3 regions of the Saccharopolyspora karakumensis genome follow, and region 1 is predicted to be linked to each of the others. Evidence: riboswitches for the same ligand, from Rfam matches in the RefSeq annotation. Region 1 holds a riboswitch; each other region holds the start of a gene.
What was found. Region 1 has a riboswitch for thiamine pyrophosphate ahead of thiD (bifunctional hydroxymethylpyrimidine kinase/phosphomethylpyrimidine kinase). Riboswitches for the same ligand answer to the same signal wherever they lie in the genome.
Positions count from the first base shown of each region.

Region 2: it holds a riboswitch for thiamine pyrophosphate, as region 1 does, so the genes downstream of both, thiO (glycine oxidase ThiO) here and thiD (bifunctional hydroxymethylpyrimidine kinase/phosphomethylpyrimidine kinase) in region 1, are expected to answer to the same signal.
Region 3: it holds a riboswitch for thiamine pyrophosphate, as region 1 does, so the genes downstream of both, E1202_RS16020 (purine-cytosine permease family protein) here and thiD (bifunctional hydroxymethylpyrimidine kinase/phosphomethylpyrimidine kinase) in region 1, are expected to answer to the same signal.

Region 1 is NZ_SMLA01000024.1:9,598-16,643, forward strand. It holds gene E1202_RS16835 (AMP-binding protein) at 1-1,244, opposite strand, end outside; gene E1202_RS16840 (hypothetical protein) at 1,465-1,662, opposite strand; gene E1202_RS16845 (hypothetical protein) at 1,900-2,640, opposite strand; gene E1202_RS16850 (lipoyl domain-containing protein) at 2,814-3,050, shown strand; TPP riboswitch at 3,092-3,184, shown strand; gene thiD (bifunctional hydroxymethylpyrimidine kinase/phosphomethylpyrimidine kinase) at 3,172-3,969, shown strand; gene tenA (thiaminase II) at 4,096-4,806, shown strand; gene E1202_RS16865 (hypothetical protein) at 5,030-5,299, shown strand; gene E1202_RS16870 (polysaccharide pyruvyl transferase family protein) at 5,290-6,408, opposite strand; gene E1202_RS16875 (hypothetical protein) at 6,509-6,892, opposite strand; gene E1202_RS16880 (hypothetical protein) at 6,916-7,046, opposite strand, start outside.
Region 2 is NZ_SMLA01000015.1:44,426-51,471, forward strand. It holds gene E1202_RS12955 (GntR family transcriptional regulator) at 1-283, shown strand, start outside; gene E1202_RS12960 (hypothetical protein) at 504-1,253, shown strand; gene E1202_RS12965 (S1 family peptidase) at 1,420-2,544, shown strand; gene thiE (thiamine phosphate synthase) at 2,629-3,300, opposite strand; TPP riboswitch at 3,561-3,668, shown strand; gene thiO (glycine oxidase ThiO) at 3,660-4,778, shown strand; gene thiS (sulfur carrier protein ThiS) at 4,775-4,975, shown strand; gene thiG (thiazole synthase) at 4,978-5,742, shown strand; gene E1202_RS12990 (FUSC family protein) at 5,938-7,046, opposite strand, start outside.
Region 3 is NZ_SMLA01000022.1:4,965-12,010, reverse strand. It holds gene E1202_RS16045 (xanthine dehydrogenase family protein molybdopterin-binding subunit) at 1-636, shown strand, start outside; gene E1202_RS16040 (VOC family protein) at 732-1,166, opposite strand; gene larC (nickel pincer cofactor biosynthesis protein LarC) at 1,222-2,358, opposite strand; gene larB (nickel pincer cofactor biosynthesis protein LarB) at 2,355-3,017, opposite strand; gene larE (ATP-dependent sacrificial sulfur transferase LarE) at 3,014-3,832, opposite strand; TPP riboswitch at 4,149-4,262, shown strand; gene E1202_RS16020 (purine-cytosine permease family protein) at 4,253-5,578, shown strand; gene E1202_RS16015 (family 2 encapsulin nanocompartment cargo protein polyprenyl transferase) at 5,682-6,725, opposite strand; gene E1202_RS16010 (family 2B encapsulin nanocompartment shell protein) at 6,742-7,046, opposite strand, start outside.

The DNA of each region.
Region 1 (7,046 bases):
CTGTTGCCGTTGGTGTAGCCGTCGAACAGCATGTCGTTGCCGGCGAAGATGCGGCCGGTCTCGCCGCGGCGGACGGGTTCGCCGTTGTCGTCGAGGATGCGCACCGTGGTGCCGCGCGGCGGACGTCCGGCCGAGGACGGTGCGGCGCGCAGGTCGGCGGGGGTGGCGATGCTCACCCAGGAGACCTCGGTGGAGCCGTAGAGGTTGTAGAGGACCGGGCCGAAGGCGCGCTGGAACGTGGTGGCCAGGTCGCCGGGCAGCGCGGAGCCGCTGGCGGCGACGACGCGCAGCGACGAGGTGTCGAAGCGCTCGCGCTCCTCGGCGGGCAGGTCGAGCATCCGCTGGAGCATGACCGGGACGCCGAACATGCCACCGACGCGGTGCCGCTGGATGGTGCGCAGCGTGTCGATCGCGTCGAACTTGCGTCGCAGCACCAGGGTGGCGCCGAGGACGGCGGAGAGCTGGAACCCGGCGATGCCCCAGGTGTGGAACAGGGGAGCGCTGAGCAGCACGCGCTCGCCCGCTCGCAGCGGGATGCGGGAGAACACCGCGCCGGCCGGGTTCAGGCTCGGCGGGTCGGGGCGGCGGGCGCCCTTGGGCGTCCCGGTGGTACCGGAGGTGAGCACGATCAGCCGCGAGTGCCGCTTGGGCCGGGGCACCTGCTTGCCGGTGCCGGTGGCGATGAGGTGGTCGAGGGTGTTGTGCTCGGTGGGGCCGTCGGCCCAGCCGAGGACGACGTCGAGGTCGCTGGGCAGGTCCTGGAGGTGCCCGGCGAACTCCTCGTCGAGGACGAGCACGCTGACGTCCTGCTCGGCGAGCACGTCGGCGAGCTGGCGGGTGCTGAGCCCGACGTTGAGCAGCACCACGTCGACGCCGAGCTTGGCCGCGGCGACGATGACCTCGACGGGGCCGTGGTGGTTGCGGGTGAGCACGCCGATGCGGGTCTTGCCGGGAACGCGGTCGCGCAGCGCGGCGGCCAGGCGCGTGGTGCGGGTGGCGAGTTCGGCGTAGCTGAGCGCGCCGCGCTCGTCGATCACAGCGGGGCGATCGGGGTGGCGGGCGGCGCCGACGGCGAACCCGAGCGGCAGGGTGATGCCCCACCGGCGGTAGGCCAGCGCGATGCGCGCCAGCTTGTCCGGCCGCATGGGCCGGATGACGCCTTGTCTGGCCAGCACGAACAAGGTGTGCAGTGCCGGTGCGGCGTGGTTGGTAAGAAAACTGGGCAGTCGCCGCAAAACGCTCACTCGGTCACCCCTCGTCCGTGAAACCTACTCGGGAGTAGATTGTGCCGTGAGTAATCCTCCCGGCCAAGTCCTCCGTGTCGAGTATCCCGGTTCCGCGATCGCGAGGGGGCGGAGCGGATCCCCTCCTCACCGCTCCGGAAGACCCACCGCCTGGGCGGCGAAGTGAGGCGGTGCGGCGAGGGGAGGAGGAGCTTCCCCCGCCGCGCCGACCCCCAGGTTCCTAGTCGACGCCGGCGGCGGTGACCACCGCGTCGCGCAAGGCCGCGCGCAGGCGGCCGACTTCCAGCGGTGAGAGCACCGCCGTCTCCCCGGGCGGCGCGACGATGACGACCCGGCCGTGGTTGACGAACACCGACATGTCTCGTCGCCGTCCGGCGACGTCGCGGCAGCTGACGTGCCACTCCTGGTTGGGCCCCACAGTCCCAGCCTCCCTGTGCCGATCCGCTTGGTGCGGTGGAGCCGCGCAGCGCGCGCTCCTGGTGGAGGGACGCACCGATCCGAGGGGCGTGACGGCACTTCGCCGAAACAACGGGAAGTGTGCGCGGCCACGGCCGGGTTCGCGGGCCCGAACGCAACTCGGGGCGATCCCCACAACCGGGAATCGCCCCTGAGCGAACGCTGTTAGCCGACGACACTCGTCCGGCCCAAGAAACCGTCAGACCGGACGTACCTTCAGCCCCGCGGGCTCGGCGGAGAGCACGACCGCGCCCTCGAAGTCGGCGATCGGGAGCTCGTCGCGCACCAGGCGGTGCGGCGCGTCGGAGGCCTCGATCCGGATCTCGCCGGTGTTGACCGACCGCTCGTCCAGCTCCTGACCGCCGAACTGCACGCTGAGCCGGTCGCCGGTCACGGTGGCGGTCAGCCAGCCGCCGTCGATGACCTGTTCGGTGCCGTCGAAGGAGACGGTCAGCCGGCCCTCGGTGGGCTGGTCGCCGCGCACCGCGACGTGCGAGAGCGCGACGTCGCGCTTGCCGGACTCCTCGCCGGCCAGGGCGATGACGTCCCGGTTGACCTCGTCACCCGGCTCGGTGCCGGGCTTGGGGGTCAGCACCGGGGCGCGCAGCTGCGCGGCGAGCCGGTAGGGCTGCCACGAACCGGCGCCGATCAGGTTGACCACGGCGCTGACCGCCACGTCGGCCAGCAACCGGTCGCTGCCCGGGGCGGGCGTGACCTCGATCGCGGGCACGTCGCGCCGGGCCAGCAGATCGCGCAGTGCCTTGGCGCGCTGACGGCTGTTGCGGTCAAAACCGCGGGTGATCGCCACCGTCCCCGATCCGGCGGCCGCGACGGCGGCCTCGGTCAGGTCCGCTAGCGGCGCCCAGATCTGCGCGGGGTCCTGTTCGGGACGCTGCCGGCGCGAGCGGGCGAAGCCTGGGGCATCGGTCGTGGTTTCCATCGCCCTCCACTTTAGTCCGCTGCGAAGGATGACCTCGCCTTCCGGTGGGGGCTTTCACGGTGTGAAATCGATCGCGGTCGCACTGCTCCATCGGGGTGGCTTTTCCCTCCGGTGGGCTCATCCGCTGCGGCATTCGTCGCATCCTTGCGGCTCTGGCGAGCCGGGGGGCCGGGATGACCGATCTTCACCTGCCGGGTGAGCGCGCGGGCCCGGCCCGCTGGCGGCTGGTGCGCTGGCTGGCCTCCGACGGGAGCCGGGTTCGGGTGGGCCAGCCGCTGGCCGAGCTGCGCCCCGCCGAGTCCGACGGCGCCGCGATCCGGATGTCGGCGCTGGCCACGGGGACCTTGTGGCACCAGGTGCGGCGGGGCGAAGTGCTCCACGTCGGCCAGGTGATCGGGTTGATCGAGTGAACCGCGCGGGCCGGGGGCTTGCCCTGGGTTGTTAGGTTGGTGCCAGTGACGCGGGGTGCCCTGCCAGGGCTGAGAACAGACCCGTCGAACCTGACCTAGCTCGTACTAGCGGAGGGACGTCATGGCTCCCAATGTGCTGACCATCGCCGGGACCGACCCCAGCGGCGGCGCCGGAATCCAGGCTGATCTCAAGGCGTTCTCGGCCAACGGCGCCTACGGCATGTCGGTGATCACCGCGCTGGTCGCGCAGACCACCACCGGGGTGAGCCGGGTGCAGGAGGTTCCGCCGGACTTCATCACCGACCAGCTGGTGACGCTGCTCGACGACGTTCGGGTGGACGCGGTCAAGATCGGGATGCTGGCCAACGCCGAGGTCATCCGCGCGGTCACCGCCGTGCTGGAGCGCTACTCGCCCCCGTTCGTGGTGCTCGACCCGGTCATGGTCGCCAAGAGCGGTGACCGGCTGCTCGCGCCGGAGGCCGTCGGTGCGCTGCGCGACGAGCTGCTGCCGAGGGTGGACCTGATCACGCCGAACCTGCCGGAGGCGGCCGACCTGCTCGGCGAGGCCGAGATCGGCGGTCCCGACGAGATGCCCGCGCAGGCCGAGCGGCTGGCCGCGCTGGGCGCCAAGCAGGTGCTGCTCAAGGGCGGGCACCTCAGCGGCGAGTCGAGCGTCGACCTGCTCTACGGCGACGGCCTGGCCGAGTTCCTCAGCAGCGAGCGGGTGCCCACCACCAACGATCACGGCACCGGGTGCACGCTCTCGGCGGCGATCGCGGCGCTGCGCCCGCAGCGCGCGGACTGGCTGGAGGCCGTCCGCGAGGCCAAGCGGTACCTCACCGAGGCCCTGCGCGCCTCGGAGCGCCTCGACGTGGGTCACGGCCACGGCCCGGTGCACCACTTCCACCACTGGTGGTGAGGGGCCGAGGGCGGTTCTGGTCCGAACCGTCCGGGCACATCGGACTTCAATCGTGGACGGTTCGCGTCACCACCGCCGTCCGCTTCGCCACCGCACCCGAGATTCCGAATTGTGTGAGGGGTTCTCATGAGCACGTTGCCCGCTCCGCCCGCCGGAGGGTTCTGCGCCCAGGCCTGGGAGCGCACCGCCGGATTGCAGCAGGCGATCGTGGACCACCCGTTCAACAAGGCGCTGGCCGACGGCAGCCTGGAGCGGGACGTCTTCGCCTTCTACATCGTGCAGGACGCGCGCTACCTGGTCGGCTTCGCGCAGGCGCTGTCGGCCGCGGCGACCAGGGCCGATGACGCGGCCGACGCGGCGTTCCTCGCCGGCGCCGCGCAGGGCGCGCTGGTGGAGGAGCGGCGGCTGCACGCCGGTTACGTCGCCGAGTTCGGCCTGACCGACGAGGAGATCTCCGGTGTGGACACCTCGCCGTCGTGCCTGGCCTACACGTCCTACCTGCGCGCCTGCGCGCTGACCGAGTCGTACCCGGTGCTGCTGGCCGCGATCCTGCCGTGCTTCTGGGTGTACCAGTACGTCGGCAGCACGATCCTCGACGCCACCGGCGACATCGAGGGCCACCCCTACAAGGCGTGGATCACCACCTACGCCGACGACGAGTTCGCCGAGGCCGTGCTGGCCGCCCGGGAGCTCGTCGACAAGGTCGCGGCGCGCTCGGACGAGGCGACGCGCGAGCAGATGTTCGCCGCGTTCACCCGGGCGACCGAGTACGAGTGGGTGTTCTGGAACGGCGCGTGGGTCAAGGAAACCTGGCCCACTGCGAAATTCCTTGCATGACAAGGGTTTCGCGTCTCGGAAACGCCGATGACGGCTCGCCGGGAGCGGCGGGCCGTCATCCGTTTCGCACCACGCCACAGCGTGATTCATTCTGTGATGCGTGACACAATCTTGGGGTGTTAACGAAGTGGCTCGCACAGCGACATGCTGGACGAGCCCCCTGTCCTAGCAGGGCGTTGTGAGTGGCGGAATCTTCCGCAGGCGTGGATGGAGTTCTGGGGCAATGTCTTCACTTCTGATCGTTTTTCTCGGCATGTCGGTCCCGATCCTGGCCGCCGCGCCGTTCTACATCGCTGACCGCCGCAAGGACGGTCGCGAGGCTCCCGAGTCCGCGCAGCTGCTCCCCGGCATCGAGGCGCCGCAGATCTGGCCGCAGTCCGCGGTCGAGCCCGAGGCCACGGAGTGCGAGATCCCCGAGTCGCGCACCCCGGAGGGGACCAACGCGCTCGCCGACACCGTGCGCATCGAGCAGGACCGGGTCCCTCAGCCGTAGATCGCCTTCGCCAGCGCCGCCTTGCGCTGCTGCAACTCGCGCAGCGCGGCGGAGCTGAAGCCGCCGGCGCTCGGGCTCGACGGAATCCGCAGTCCCTCGCTTAGCTCCCAGCCGGAACCGCGGTCGATCAACGACCGGTGCTTGTTGGTGTAGTAACCCGAGTTGATCGACACCGCGACCCCGCTCGCGCCCGCAGCGGCGGCCAGCAGGTGCAGGTGGAACCGCGTGGACAACCACCGCTGGCCGGGCTTGGCGGGCAGGCCGTCGCGCAGGATCTCGTCGAACGCGTGGAAGCGGGCGCCCGGCAGATCGTGCTCGACCAGCGAGAACACCTCCCGGTCGGTGCGCGGGATGCCCTCCACGAAGGCGACCTGCTCGGGCTTGACCTGCCACTCGCGCAGCGTGTCCAGCAGGAATCCGGCCAGCGCGGGAACCGATTCGTCGAGCAGGTCCGACTGCATGCACACCACGACGTCGCGGATGTCGTCGTCGCCGGTGCGGAACAGCCCGGGTTCGATGCCGAAGAACATGTCGTCACCGGTGACAGACGGGTCGATCAGCAGCGATGCCGACGGCTCGTCGCGGACGTCGATGACCTCGAACTGCTCGGCGAGGCTGCGCAGCAGCGGCCCGGCGCCCTCGGCGATCGGCGACAGGCCCTGCCCGGTCATCACCGCCCGGCCGCCGGAGCGGTGCGCGGCGGCCGCGGTGGCCGCGAGCAGGCCGATGTGCCGCGGCCAGATGCCGTTGATGAAGCCGCCGCCGATCACGTGGAACAGGTCCATCTGCGAGGCGAGCTCGATGCCGGTGACCCAGCGCGGCGCCATGCCGGGGTTGTGGATCGCGTGCTGCACGAAGGCCGCGACCGACCACGGCTCGTCGTCGGGCGCCTCCCAGCACAACCGCCAGAAGGTGTCGGTGAACTGGACGTTCGGGTGCAGGTGGGAGAGCAGCACGGAGCTGGGCCCGGGGTTGGGGGAGTCCAGCCAGACCTCGCTGTGGGGAGCCACCTTCGCCAGGTGCTTGAGCCAGGCCGCGGCGATGAGCTCGTCGCCGTAGTTGGGGTGGCCCGTCGTGGCGACGAGGTAGGTCCGGGGCGGGTTCTTCACCTGGGAGACTCCAGCCGTAGGTTGCTAGGTTCGCCGTCGAACCTAGCAACCGGCAAAATGCCCGTACCAACGTCGCACCGCACGGGCCGGACGGCCGGGATCAGCCGGCGTTGTTGATCTCCGCGCGGATGCGCTCCAGGCGGCGCTGGGAGCGGTTGAACCTGGCCCGGTAGCGGGCGTCGAAGATGTCGGTCGGCAGCTCCGGCATCTCCATCGGTTCCGGTTCGCGAGGCTTCGGCGCGGTCGCCTCGATCTTCACCGGCTGCGTGGCCTCGCCGTCACCCTCGCGGTCGGTCTTCTCGTCCGAGCCGCTCGCGGCCGGGGTGGTGGCGGTCTCCTCGGGTGCCGAGGTCGCCCGCAGCGCGTGCTTGCCGTGCGGAGCGGCCTGCTGCGATTCGGTCGCCTTGCGGTGCGCGCGGTGCAGCAGCGGCCAGAACACCAGGGTGGCCACCGCGAGACCGCACACGAACATCAGCACCAGCATTTCCACAGCCGCCTCCCTGATCATCAGTTCTGCCGCGCACTGGGAGCCTTCGACGCTCCGTTGGTCGTCTGCTGCGGTTCGATGGGGATCGTGTAGGTCTGCACGTCGTCGCGCTGCTCGGGCAGCGTGACCTGCTGCAACCGGTGCTCTTCCG
Region 2 (7,046 bases), on a different contig from region 1:
GGCCCGCTTCCGCGGCCTGACCGCGAAGCTGGAGTCCGGCGGGTCGCTCTACCAGGTGCTGCGGGAGACCTTCGAGGTCGAGCTCGGGCACGCCGAGGAGACCATCGAGACCGCACTCGCCAGCCCGGAGGAGGCCGAACTGCTCGGCTCCGACGTCGGCCTGCCGATGCTGCTGCTGTCCCGGCACTCGTTCGACACCGAGGGTCGCCCGGTCGAATGGGTCCGCTCCATCTACCGCGGTGACCGGTACAAGTTCGTCGCGCGGCTCAACCCGCCGGCCTGATCCCATAACGGTGCGCAATCGCGTTTTCGCGCAGTGACACCGCTTTTCGTTACACGTCGTGGGAGTCCTCACGAAAGCGGCCGAGGCGGAGAATACGTCCCGGCACGCGCGTTGGTGATGCAGATGTGCGACTCCAATTGCGTGTGTGAGGGAAATGGCGAGGGGCGGAGCGGATTCGGCTGAAGATCAGCCGGAGAAGCAGAGCGAGAAGAAGACGCAGGTGTCGCCGGCGCAGGTCGGTGGCGCGGCGCTGGCGTCGGTGACGGCGGCCTTCCTGGGCTCCCGGCTCGGCGTCGCGGGAACCGTCGTGGGCGCGGGTCTGACCAGCGTGATCATCACGATCGGCGGCGCGCTCTACCAGCGGTCGATCGAGAAGACCCGGGAGAAGGCGGTGGTCGCCGCCGCGCGGGCCTCGGTGCTGCGGCAGCGCAGGACCCAGTCCACCCAGGTCTCGGGGGCCGAGGAAGCGACCCGGAAGATCCAGGTCACGGGCTTGCAGTGGCCGGGCGGGGAAGCCGTCGAGGAGCCCGCCGCCGAGCGTTCCGGCACCCGGACCGTGCTCTCCCCGCCGGTGCCCCGCCGCAGGTGGGGGCGCTGGACCCTGGTCGGTGCGACGTGCGCGGCGGTGTTCGCGGTGAGCATGCTGCTGGTGACCGGGTTCGAGGGCCTCACCGGCCGCCCGCTGTCGGGCGGTGACGGCACGACGCTCGGCCGGGTGCTCCAGCCCGCGCCGCGGGCTCCGGTCAGAGCCGAGCCCGTCGAGCCCACGACCAGCGAACCGGTGCCGACCAGCGAGACGCCGTCGCCGGAACCATCCGCTCCGCCGGCCAGCTCGCAGAAACCCGCCCCGAGCGTGCCGCCGACGCAGCCGCCGACGCAGCATCCGAGCGAAACCGGTTCGCCCGCAACGCAATCATCGACCACCGAACCCACACCCGAGTCGGTCGCTCCGGGAGTGCCGCTCCGATAAATGCGAAAAACGGTGAAATGCACCTCATTCCGAGGTTGATCGAAAATCAATCGGAGTTGTTTTGCGCACATTGCGCTAAAAGCTGGATGTGATTCCCCTGAGGAAATCTGATACTGGACCGGCGACGGGGCCTTGAGAGATCAGGTCATGACAAGGGAGACACGAGATGAAACGTAGACTCGCGGCTCGCATTGCCGGGACCGTTCTGGTCACCGCGGGCACGGTCGCCGCGCTGACCATGCCGGCCACCGCCACCGCACCCACCGCCGTCCCGGTGGCGGGCACGCTGCTCGACGCGATGCAGCGCGACCTCGGCCTCACCAAGGAGCAGGCCCTCGACCGGCTCCAGCTCGAGTCCGCCGCTCAGCGCACCGAGAGCACCCTGCGCGACGCTTTAGCCGACTCCTTCGGCGGCGCCTACTTCGACTCCGCCACGGGCAAGCTCGTGGTCGGCGTGACCGACGCGGCCCGCTCCGAGCAGGTCCGCGCCGCGGGTGCCGAGGTCCGCCAGGTCGCCTTCAGCACCAAGCAGCTCAACGGGGTCGTCGACGGCCTCAACGCCGGCAAGGCGCAGGCGCCGAAGAGCGTCACCGGCTGGTACGCGAGCAACAAGCAGAACGCCGTCGTCGTCACCGTCAAGCCGGGTGCCGCCGCCGAGGCCGCGCAGTTCGCGCAGGCCGCGGGCGTGCCCGCCGAGGCGGTGAAGGTCGTCGAGTCGCAGGAGCAGCCCCGGACGCTGATGGACGTCGTCGGCGGCAACGCCTACTACATCGGCAGCGGCGCTCGCTGCTCCGTCGGTTTCGCCGTGGAGGGCGGGTTCGTCTCCGCCGGCCACTGCGGCGGGACGGGCGACACCACCACCGAGCCCAGCGGCACCTTCGAGGGCTCGTCCTTCCCCGGTGATGACCACTCCTTCATCTCCGTCGGCACCGACGACAGCCCGCAGGCCGCGGTGAACGACTACAGCGGCGGCACGGTCGCCGTGGCCGGATCCACGGAGGCCTCGGAGGGCGCGTCGATCTGCCGCTCCGGTTCCACCACCGGCTGGCACTGCGGCGCGCTGGAGGCCAAGAACCAGTCCGTGCAGTACGAGCAGGGCACCGTCGAGGGCCTGACCCGCACCGACGTCTGCGCCGAGCCGGGCGACTCCGGTGGCTCGTTCATCTCGGGCGACCAGGCCCAGGGCATGACCTCGGGTGGTTCGGGCGACTGCACCAGCGGTGGCACGACCTACTTCCAGCCGGTCAACGAGGCCCTGTCGGCCTACGGCGTCTCCCTGCTGACCCAGTGATCGGTGACAGCGGCTCCCGCTGACACCCGCGTTCGCGCACGACGACCCCCGGGATCTTCGGTCCCGGGGTCGCTCGTCGTCAGGTCAGGGGAGCCGTGCCCGCAGGTCGCGGGCGGCGGCTTCCGGGTCGTCGGCGGCGGTGATCGCGCGGACCACCACGATGCGCTCGGCACCCGACTCGATCGCCTCGTCGAGGTTCTCGGGTCCGATGCCGCCGATGGCGAACCACGGACGGCCGTGCCCCCGGTGCTCGGCGGTGTGCCGGACCAGGTCGATGCCCGCGGCCGGACGGCCGGGCTTGGTCGGAGTCGTCCACACCGGCCCGGTGCAGAAGTAGTCCACGCCCGGCTCGGTCGCCGCCGCGTCGGCCTGGGCGATGTCGTGCGTGGAGCGGCCGATCACCACCTGGTCGCCGACGATCCGGCGGGCGATGTCCACCGGCAGGTCGTCCTGGCCCAGGTGCAGCACGTCGGCCTCGGCGGCCATCGCGACGTCCGCGCGGTCGTTGACCGCCAGCAGAGCGCCGTGCCGCACGCAGGCCTCGGCCAGCACCTCCAGCGCGGCGAGCTCGTGGCGGGCCTCCAGCGGAGCACCGCCCGTGCCCTTGTCGCGCAGCTGGATGATGTCGACACCACCGGCGAGCGCGGCGTCGGCGAACTCCGCGAGGTCACCTCGCTCGCTGCGAGCGTCGGTGCACAGGTACAACTTCGCCTCGGCGAGGCGCGCGCGAATCCCGAAGCCGTCCAATCCAGGCATGTCCCCAGCCTAAAGCCTGTTTCGTGGATGCTTTGCTTTGCGGTGCGGGTAGCGGAACCTGAGCGGTTCCGTGGACTCCGTGCGCCGCTCCTGATGTATGTCCAATGCACGGCGTCCCGGCGTGCTCGCCACGAAACCGCTGGAGAACCCGCGGCGGTGCCGGCTGAGTCCCACACCTGAAGCAGCGGCTCCGCGGTCTTCCTCAGCAGATCCTCCGGACCAGGCGCTGACGTCGCGATCTGTTGACGGGTACGGTGGACGGTGGTGAGCACGGGAGCCCGGCGGACCGGGCTGAGAGGGAGCGCAGGGCTCCGACCGTCGAACCTGATCCGGGTCATGCCGGCGCAGGGAGCGTGGAGTTGTCTGAGAAACGAACCGATCATGTCGTGGTGGTGGGCGGCGGAGTCGTCGGCCTGTCGGTGGCCTGGCGCGCCGCTGCGGCCGGCAACCGGGTGAGCCTGGTCGACCCGGCCCCCGCCTCAGGTGCCTCGTACGTCGCGGGCGGGATGCTCGCGCCTCTCGCCGAGGCGTGGCCCGGCGAGGAAGAACTGCTCGAACTGGGCTCGACGTCGCTGAACCGCTGGCCGGACTTCGCTCACGAGCTCAGCCGCGCGGCCGGGCTGCCGTCCGGGTTGCGCACCGAGGGCACGCTGATGTTCGGCGTCGACGGTGCTGACCGCGAAGAGCTCGACAACGTCGCCGGGTACCTGGCCGGGCTGGGCCGCAGCGTGACCCGGCTGACGGGACGCGAGCTGCGCAGGCGCGAGCCCTCGCTGGGCCCCGCGGTGCGCGGTGGCCTGGAGGTGCCGGGTGATCTCGCGGTGGACAACCGGCTCGCGCTGACCGCGCTGCGCGCAGCAGCGGAAGCCGCGGGCGTGCAGTTCGTCGCCGAACGCGCCGAGGCGGTCCGGCCGGGCGCGGTCGAGCTCGCCGAGTCCACTGTGGAGTGCGATGTCGCGGTGATCTCCGCAGGCGCGCACTCGGGTTCGCTGCACCCGGCGCTCGCCGACCGGATCCGCCCGGTCAAGGGCGAGATCCTGCGGCTGCGGCGACGAGCCACCGCGCTGCCACCGCCGACCCGCACCGTGCGCGGTCCGGTGCGCGGCAGGCCCTGCTACCTGGTGCCGCGCGACGACGGGGGAGTGGTGCTCGGTGCCACCCAGCACGAGGTCGGCTTCGACACCGAGGTCACCGTCGGCGGCGTCCGCGACCTGCTCGCCGACGCCGAGATCGTGATGCCGGGCATCGCCGAGTACGCGCTGGTCGAGGCCACTGCCGGGCTGCGCCCGAGCACCACCGACAACCTGCCGGTGATCGGCTGGCTGGAGCCGGGAGTGCTCGCCGCCACCGGACATCACCGGGGCGGGTTCCTGCTCACGCCGGTCACCGTCGACGCCGTGCTGGCGCTGCTGCGCGGCGAAGAGCCGGAACCGCTGATCAAGGCCACCGATCCGAGCCGTTTGGGAGGGCAGCAGTGAACGTCGTGATCAACGGCGACGCGCGGGAGGTCGCCACCGGCGCCACCCTCGCGTCCGTGCTGGACGACTTCGGCGTCCCGGAACGAGGCGTGGCCGTGGCGCTGGACGGCGCGGTGGTGCCGCGCGCGTCGTGGCCCACCACGGCGCTGCACGCCGACGCCACCATCGAAGTCCTCACCGCAGTGCAAGGAGGGTGACCGTGGACGACCCATTGCTGATCGCCGGCCGCGAGTTCGGTTCGCGCCTGATCACCGGGACCGGCGGGGCGAACAACCTCGCCGTGCTGGAGCGCGCGCTGATCGCCTCCGGAACCGAGCTGACGACCGTCGCGATGCGCCGCGCCGACGCCGGTGGCGGCACCGGTGTCCTCGACCTGCTGCGCAAGCTCGGCATCGAGGCGCTGCCCAACACGGCGGGCTGCCGCACCGCCGCCGAAGCGGTGCTCACCGCGCAGCTCGCCCGCGAAGCCCTCGAGACCAACTGGGTCAAGCTGGAGGTGGTGGCCGACGAGGACACCCTCCTGCCCGACCCGATCGAGCTCCTGGACGCGGCGGAGCAGCTGGTGGACCAGGGTTTCGTCGTCCTCGCCTACACCAACGACGACCCGGTCCTGGCGCTGAAGCTGGAGGAGGTCGGCTGCGCGGCGGTCATGCCGCTGGGCTCGCCGATCGGCACCGGACTGGGCATCCGCAACCCGCACAACATCGAGATGATCGTCTCCCGCGCCACCGTCCCGATCGTCCTCGACGCGGGCATCGGCACGGCCTCGGACGCGGCCCTGGCGATGGAGCTCGGCTGCTCGGCGGTCCTGCTGGCCACCGCCGTCACCCGCGCTCAGGACCCGGAGCGCATGGCCACGGCCATGCGCAGCGCCGTCGAAGCGGGCCGCCTCGCCTCGCAAGCGGGCCGGATCCCCCAGCGCTTCTGGGCCCAAGCCTCCAGCCCGGGCACCCCGATGAGCTGATATCCCGAACACCCACCCTGACAGCACACCCGGACGCGGGGAGCGTTCCAACGTCGCGCGACGCCCGGACGTTCCCCGCGTCCGGGCGTGTCGCACCAGGTCAAGGGCCGAATCCGGGGTCGTTTTCGAGTTTCGCGCGAAATTCGAGCGCGAAAGTCCCGACTCGAACTTCGCGCGGCATCCGAACGGCCCGGCCTAGCGGATGTGGAGGCGTTCGGGGCGGACGAAGCTGATCGTGTAGCTCTTCCAGGGGTTGTCGTAGCCGAAGGTCCGGTCGATGGCCTGGCGGGCGTGCAGGGCGTTCTCGACCAGGGAGCTCGCCAGGAGTTCCGAGGCCGGGGCGCCGCTCGCCGGGATGTCGGGGATCTTCGCCGTGGACTTGCCGCCCAGCAGGTCGTCGACCGCGCGCAGCGCCGGGACCGCGACCTTGCGCTCCTCGGCGGGGCGGAAGGCCAGCGTGGCGACGTCCTGGCGGAGCGCGTCGAGCGCGATCGCCGCGGCGCGGGTGGCGTGGTTGTCGTCGGTCTCCTCGCCGGTGCCGTCCAGCAGCGCGGGCATGCCCAGCAGGTCCTGGGTGCGGCGCAGCGCCAGCACGTTCGCGGCCTGCAGCGCCTTCGGGAGATCGGCGCCCTGGCCGGAGGCGCGGACGCTGCGCAGCAGCTCCGAGACCGACCAGACGGTGGAGCGGACCGCGCCGCGCACGTCCGGGACGATGCTGCTCGGCAGCACCAGGTAGCTCACGTAGCCGACGATCAGCGCGATCGCCGCACCCACCGCCGTGTTGGCGGCGAAGCTGATCCCGACGTTGACCAGCGGGCGGTCCAGCGCCATCGCCTGATCCACCACGGTGATCACGATCAGGCAGCCCAGCACCACCTGGTACTCGGCGCGCAGCCTCGGCATGTTCAGCAGCATTCCGCCGACGACCAGCGGGACCAGCAGGTAGGCGCCCGGCAGCAGGGTGATCAGGATGGCCAGGGCGGTCACGCCCAGCACCGCGCCACCGGTGCGTTCCAGCGCGCCGGTCATGCTGTCGCGCGCCGCCGGGGCGAGCACCACGTACAGCGCGAGCAGCAGGCTCGACGCCGACGGGTCGCGCAGCAGCAGCACGATCACCATGCCGACCGCGACCGCCAGCGTGCAGCGCAGCGCGTGCCGGAACAGCGAGGACCGGAACGACAGGTGCGCGCGCACCGCGCCCAGCAGCCGCTCCCGCAGGGCGCCGTCCTCGGCGGGCGGCACCGGGCTCTCGTCGCGGTTGACCACGGCGGCGCGGATCCGGTCCAGGCCCTGGTTCACGCCGG
Region 3 (7,046 bases), on a different contig from region 1:
CTCAGCATCGGTGACACCGACCTGCCCTGGGCCTCCGGAGCGGGCGGTTCGACCGGGATCACCTGCTGGGGCTCGGCGATCGTCGACGCCGCACGCCGGCTGCGCATGGAGCTGCCCGACGGCGAGCCGGTGCCCGAGGAGGGTGTGGTGGTGACCGGTCGGATGCCCCACAACCCGCATCAGGGCACCTACGCGATGCACAGCTTCGGCGCCCAGTTCGCCGAGGTGCGGGTGAACGTCGACACCGGCGAGGTGCGGGTGCCGCGCATGCTCGGCATCTTCGCCGCCGGGCGCATCGTCAACGCCAAGACCGGTGCCTCGCAGCTCATGGGCGGGATGACGATGGGCATGTCGATGGCCCTGCACGAGGAGGCCCACGTCGATCCGCGCTACGGGCACGTGATCAACCGGGACATGGCGCAGTACCACGTCGCGGCGTGCGCCGACGTCGGAGACATCGAGGTCGACTGGATCGACGAGGACGATCCCTACGTCAACCCGATGGGCACCAAGGGCATCGGCGAGATCGGCATCTGCGGCACCGCGGCCGCCATCGACAACGCGGTGCACCACGCCACCGGAGTCCGCGTCCGAGACCTGCCCATCACGCCCGACAAGCTCGTCGGCAACATCTGAATCATCGCTGGGCGCCTCGGAAGCGGTCGATCTCGACGCCGATGCTCTTGCGCGGCACCCGGCGGTCGGGGGTCTCGTCGCGATCGCGTGCGCCGTCAGCCCTTCTTCAGCTCCTGGGCGAACATCACGAGGATGCCGCTGGGGCCGCGGACGTAGGTGAGCTTGTAGACGTCCTCGTAGGTCGCCACGCCGCGCAGCGGGCGGCATCCGTGCCTGGCAGCGATCGCGAGGGCTTCGTCGATGTCGTCGACCGAGAAGGCGACGCGGTGCATGCCGATCTCGTGGGGAAGGGTGGGCGCCGTCTCGATCGCTTCCGGGTGGAGGTACTCGAACAGCTCGAGGTGCCCGCCGTCCGGCGTCTGCAGCATCGCGACGTTGGCGTGGTTGCCGTCGAGGCCGACGGCGGTGTCGGCCCACTCACCGCTGACCGCGGTGCGGCCGACGACCGTGAGGCCGAGGTCGGTGAAGAAGGAGATCGTCGCTTCGAGATCGCGCACCGCGATGCCGACGTTCTCGAACTTGATGGCCATGCCTCGGAGGCTACCCGGCCGGACCGACCATCCCCCGGTGAGTTCGGGTGGGACCTCAGCCGCGCGCCGCGTCCAGGGCCATGTCGGCGACGGTGCGCAGCGGGAGGCCGAGGGCCTTCGCCGCGGCCGCGACGTCGTCGTGCTCGGGTTTGCTGCGGTGCGGGCCGTGCTTGACGCGGATCCGATGTCCCCGCACGGAAACGGCCGTGGTGCGGCGGGGGAGCGCGGTGCGCTGGACCTCGTGCCGTCGGGTGCCTAGCGTGCCGGTCTCCGCCAGCACGATCTCGGTCAGCTCCGCCTCGACACCGGGAGCGCACAGCACGTGCAGGACGTGGGCGGGACGGGACTTCTTCATCGTCGCCGGACTGGTCCACGCGTCGGCCGCGCCGGCGTCGAGCAGCCGTTCGACGACGTGGCCGAGGGATTCGCCGGTGACGTCGTCGACGTTGCACTCCACCACGACCATCGGCTCCGACCCGGCGGGCGCGGACCCCAGCGAGGCCGACAGGACGTTCGGGTGCTGCGGGAAGCGCTTGGTCCCGGCCCCGTAGGCGGTGGCGCCGAGCGTCATCGCCGGGGGAGCGGTGAACCGGGTTCCCATCGCCGCGACGAGGGCCGCGCCCGTCGGGGTGACCGTCTCGCCGACGAGGTCCGCACCGACCACCGCCGCGCCCTCCAACAGGCGCAACGTCGCCGGAGCGGGGGCGGGGAGCACACCGTGCGCGCAGCGGACCGTGCCCGATCCCAGCGCGATCGGAGCGGAATGCACCGCGGTGACCGACAGCTCGTGCAACGCGGCCGCCACCCCGACGGTGTCCACGATGGTGTCCAGCCCGCCGACCTCGTGCAGGTGCACCTCCGCCGGATCGCGGTCGTGCAGCCGGCCCTCCACCCGGGCGATCGCTTCGAGCGCGGAAACGGCCAGCCGCGCAACTGGTTCCGGCCGGGCGCGGGAGGCGAGCTCGATCAGCTCCGCCGCGTGCCGCTCCGGCGCGTCGTCGTCGGCGGTCACGACCGCCTTGGTCGCCGCGATCCCGTCCACCTGGACCCGCTCGGCGTCCAGGGACCACCCCCGCAGGCCGGTGGACTCGATCGCGGCCCGCACCTGCTCCAGCGGGGCGCCGAGTCCGAGCAGCGCGCCCAGCAGCATGTCGCCGGAGAGCCCGGTCGCGGGGTTGAGCCAGAGGATCATCGCCGGGACACCGTCGCCAGCCGGTGCGCGGCCATCGCGGCGGAGAAACCCGAGTCGATGTTGACCACCGTCAACCCGGCCGCGCAGGAGGTCAGCATCGCCAGCAGTGCCGTCACGCCCTCCAGCGAGGCGCCGTACCCGGTCGAGGTCGGCACCGCGATCACCGGGCACGAGACCAGACCGCCGATCGCGCTGGCCAGGGCGCCCTCCATGCCCGCCACCACGACGACCGCGTCGGCCTTCTCGAGGTCCTCGCTCGCGGCGAGCAGTCGGTGGATGCCCGCCACCCCGACGTCGCGGACCACGTGGGTGCGCAGGCCGATCGCGGAGGCGACCGCGTCCGCTTCAGCCGCGACCGGCCAGTCCGACGTGCCCGCCGTGGCCACGCACAACCGGAAATCCCGCTGCTCGGCCGGTCGCCACACCAGCAGCCGAGCCGTCTCGTCGTAGTCGCCCCCGGGCACCCGCACCGCCGCCGCGACCTCGGGTTCCACCCTGGTGACCAGGACCGGGCCGGTGCTGCGCGCCAGCAGCTCGGTCACGATGCCGGTGATCTCCTCCGGCCGCTTGCCGGGCCCGTAGACCACCTCCGGAAGGCCTTGGCGGGACTCCCGATCGGTGTCGACCCTGGCGTAGCCGAGATCGCTGAAGCCGGTCATGACGCCGTCCGCGTGGGCAGCAGCGGAAGCAGCACGTTCATCCGGCCGCTGGAGAAGCCGGCCATGTCCAGCGCGCAGAACTCGAAGCCCGCGTCCCGGCCCGCGGCGTCGAGCTCGGCGTGGTGCGCTGCGGCGCGGTCGATGTCCTCGGCGGGCACCTCCAGGCGCGCCACCGTGCCCTGACCGTGCGCGCGGACCCGGCACACCGGGAACCCCAGGGCGTGGACGGCGGCCTCCGCCCGCTCGATGCGGGCCAGCACCTCCGGGGTGACCGGATCGCCGTAGGCGACGCGGGAGGCCAGGCACGCGGCGGCCGGTTTGTCCGCAGTGGACAGACCCAGCTCGGCGCTGGCCGCGCGGACGTCGGCCTTGGTGAGGCCGGCGTCGACCATCGGCGCGATCGCACCGCGCTGAGCGGCCGCGCGCTGGCCCGGCCGGTGATCTCCCAGGTCGTCCACATTGGTGCCCAGCGCGATGGTCGCGCCCATCGTCGCCGCCAGCGGCTCGACCGCGTCGAACAGCGCGGACTTGCAGTGGTAGCAGCGATTTCCGTCGTTGGCGGCGTACTCGGGCCGATCGGCCTCGTCGGTGCAGACCTCGACGTGGGCGAGGCCGTGCTCGCGGGCGAAGCTCTTGGCCCGCTTGCGCTCCTCGGCCGCCAGGCTCGGCGACACGGCGGTGACCGCGAGCATCCGCGCTCCCAGCTCCTGGTGCGCCACCACGGCCAGCAGTGCCGAGTCCACGCCACCGGAGAACGCCACGACCAGGGATTCCTCGGTTCTGACGCGCGCCCGCAGGCGGTCCAATCCGGTCACGACGCACTCCTCACGCACGCTCGCTCACAGCCATGTGGTCCGACCAGACTCTAACTCCATCGAGCGATGCAGCCCATGCCGTCGAAGGAGATCTTTCCGGTGGTCAACGAGCCTTTTGGCGGCTCGTTCGGGGTGCTAGTGCGGACGCGCCCGCACGTCGCTCGACCGAGTGGCACTCCCCGGCTCGGCGGCGGGATCGACCTACCTTTCGAGCGCTCCGCGGCCAGCGCCGTCGGTCGGGAGGTCACCCGGGGGCTTTTCGGCAACAGGAGGCGCTGACTTACCCCGCTTCACCCGATCAGGTAGGGTCTGCCCGACTTATCCACGCGGGAGCTCGGGCGGATCGGGCTGAGAGGGTGGCACGCAGCGCGCCACCGACCGCAGAACCTGTCCGGATAATGCCGGCGTAGGGAGCTGTCGATGGCGCTTGACGTCGAACGGTCCGAAGTTCCGAACACCCTGGACGAACCGGCACCCAGAACGCTGGGCGTGCTCGACCAAGGAGCCTTCTGGGGCAACCTCGGCGTGAGCCTGCTCGGCTTCAGCGGTGCGCTCGCGGTGCTGGCACCCGCAGGGGTGCCGCAGCTGTCCTTCGCAGCCGCCGTGACGGCCACCGTCGTCGGGACCGTGCTGGGCAGCCTGATGGTCGGCATCGCAGCCATCCCCGGCGCTCGCACGGGCGCACCGGCGATGATGCTGCTGCGCGGCCTGTTCGGCACCCGGCTGTCCTACGTGCCGACCGTGCTCAACATCCTCCAGCTGGTCGGCTGGGGAACGTTCGAGCTCCTGGTGATCGCCCAAGGTGCCGAGGCGCTGTTCGGCGGCGGACCGCAGTGGCTGTACGTGCTCATCGCCGGAGCCCTCACCACCGCGCTGACCTTGCGCCCCCTGGGCGCGCTGCGGTTGCTGCGCCGCTACGTGAGCGTGGCGGTGCTCATCGCGATGGTCTACTTCTTCGTGCAGCTGCTGCTCCAGCCGTTGCCGCCGATGAACGACGGGTCCTGGGAGGGGTTCTGGCCGGGCGCCGACGCGGCGCTGGCCGTCGCGGTGTCCTGGCTGCCGGTCGCCTCGGACTACTCGCGGCACTCGCGGTCTGCCGGCGGTGCGTTCACCGCGGCGACCGTCGGCTACTCGGTCACCCAGATCGCCTGCTACCTGCTGGGCCTGCTCGGCCTGGCGCTGGTCGGGTTCGACGGGGACAAGGCGTTCGACCCGCTGCTGGCGGCGCCGCTGGGCGTGCTGTTCTTCGCCGTGCTGGTGCTGCGCGAGGTCGACCAGTCCTTCGCCGACACCTATTCGACCGCGGTGTCCATCCAGAACCTGCGCCCCAGCACCGATCGGCGGCTGCTGAGCCTGATCGTCGGCGTGATCAGCACCCTGGCCGCGCTGACGATGGACATCGAGCAGTTCTCCAACTTCCTGCTGCTCATCGGGTCGGTGTTCGTGCCGATGTTCGGCGTGCTGGCGTTGGACTACTTCTACAACGCCCGCAACCGCGAGTGGGACGTCTCGTCGCAGGCTCCCTCCCGTTGGGGGATGCTGATCGCCTGGCTGCTGGGCTTCGCGGCCTTCCAGCTGATCAACCCCGGCGAACTGGGCTGGTGGACGGAGTTGTGGACCGGTGCCCGCGAGGCCATCGGGTTCACCGTCCCGACCTGGATGAGCGCGGCGCTGACCTCGTTCGTCATCTCCGCGGTGACCGCGGGCATCATCGGCCTGCTCGCCCGCAGCCGCCGGAAGGCCTGAGCCGGGCGGTTCGCGTGGCGGCGAACCGCCCGGAGACCGGGGACGGCTCCAGCCCGGAGGGGCGGCGGTGGTGGCTGGAGCCGTCGTTTCCGGGCGCCGGGACTCAGTGGTCCCGGCGCGTCACCAGGTGTGCCAGGGCGGTGAGCGCCTCTGCCGCGTCCTCCTCCGGCTCCGCTCTGCGGAGGTCGGTCAACGCCGAGGCGAGCAGCTCATCGGCCTGGGCCTGGCTCCACGCCCGCCCGCCGGCGAGCGTGACGAGCTCCGCGGCCTGGGCGAGTTCGCCGCTGACCAGCGGCTGTTCCCGGTAGTAGAGGGACGCCAGCCGCTGGCCGGCGCTGGAGCTCGAGGTCAGCGCGGCGACCACCGGCAAGGTCTTCTTGCGGGTGCGCAGATCGGAGAACACCGGTTTGCCGGTCATCGCCGGATCACCCCAGATCCCCAGCAGATCGTCGATGTGCTGGAACGCCAGTCCCAGCCGCTCGCCGAAGCTGCGCAACCTGGTGATCTGCTCCGGCGAGCCGCCTCCGTGCAGCGCGCCGAGCGCGCACGCGGCCCCCAGCAGGGCACCGGTCTTGTCGCGGGCCATCCGCTGGCACGCGGCGACGTCCACGTCGGCCCGCGTCTCGAACTCCAGGTCCGAGTTCTGCCCGTCGATGAGGCCGAGGACCGCGCTGCTGAGAATCCGCACCGCGCTGGCCGCCTCCGGGTGCTGCGACGAGGCGAGCACGTCGGCCGCCAGCGTCAGCAGCGCATCACCGGCCAGGATCGCGGTGGCGTTGCCGAACACCGTCCACGCCGTCGGCCGATGTCGGCGCGTGACGTCGCCGTCCATGACGTCGTCGTGCAGCAACGAGAAGTTGTGCACCAGTTCCACGGCCACTGCGGCCGGGACCGCGTCGGCCGGATCGCCGCCGACGGCCGAGGCGCTGAGCAGCACCATGGTCGGCCGCATCGCCTTGCCGCGGTCAGCGCGCACCGGGTTTCCGCGCTCGTCGAGCCACCCCAGGTGGTAGCCGGCGACCTGGCGCATCCGGTCCGGGAGCCGGTCCACCGCCGCGCGCAGCGCCGGTTCGACCATGGTGCGGCTGCTGGTCAGCGCCTCGAAGGCCTGACCGGCGCGGTTCGCGTCCTGCTGCATCGTCGTCATTGCGGGTTCCCTTCGCTCAGCGGGTGATTTCGACGTTCTCCAGGACGCCGAGCGCGTCCGGGACCAGCACCGCGGCGGAGAAGTAGGCGCTGACCAGGTAGGAGAGGACCGCCTGTTCGTTGATGCCCATGAAGCGCACCGAGAGTCCGGGCTCGTGCTCGTCGGAGATCCCGGTCTGGCGCAAGCCGACCACGCCGTGGTCGTCCTCGCCGGTGCGCATGCACAGGATCGAGGTGGTGCCCTTGGCGCTGATCGGGATCTTGTCGGTGGGCAGGATCGGCACACCGCGCCAGCACTGGACCGCGTGCCCCTGCACCTCGG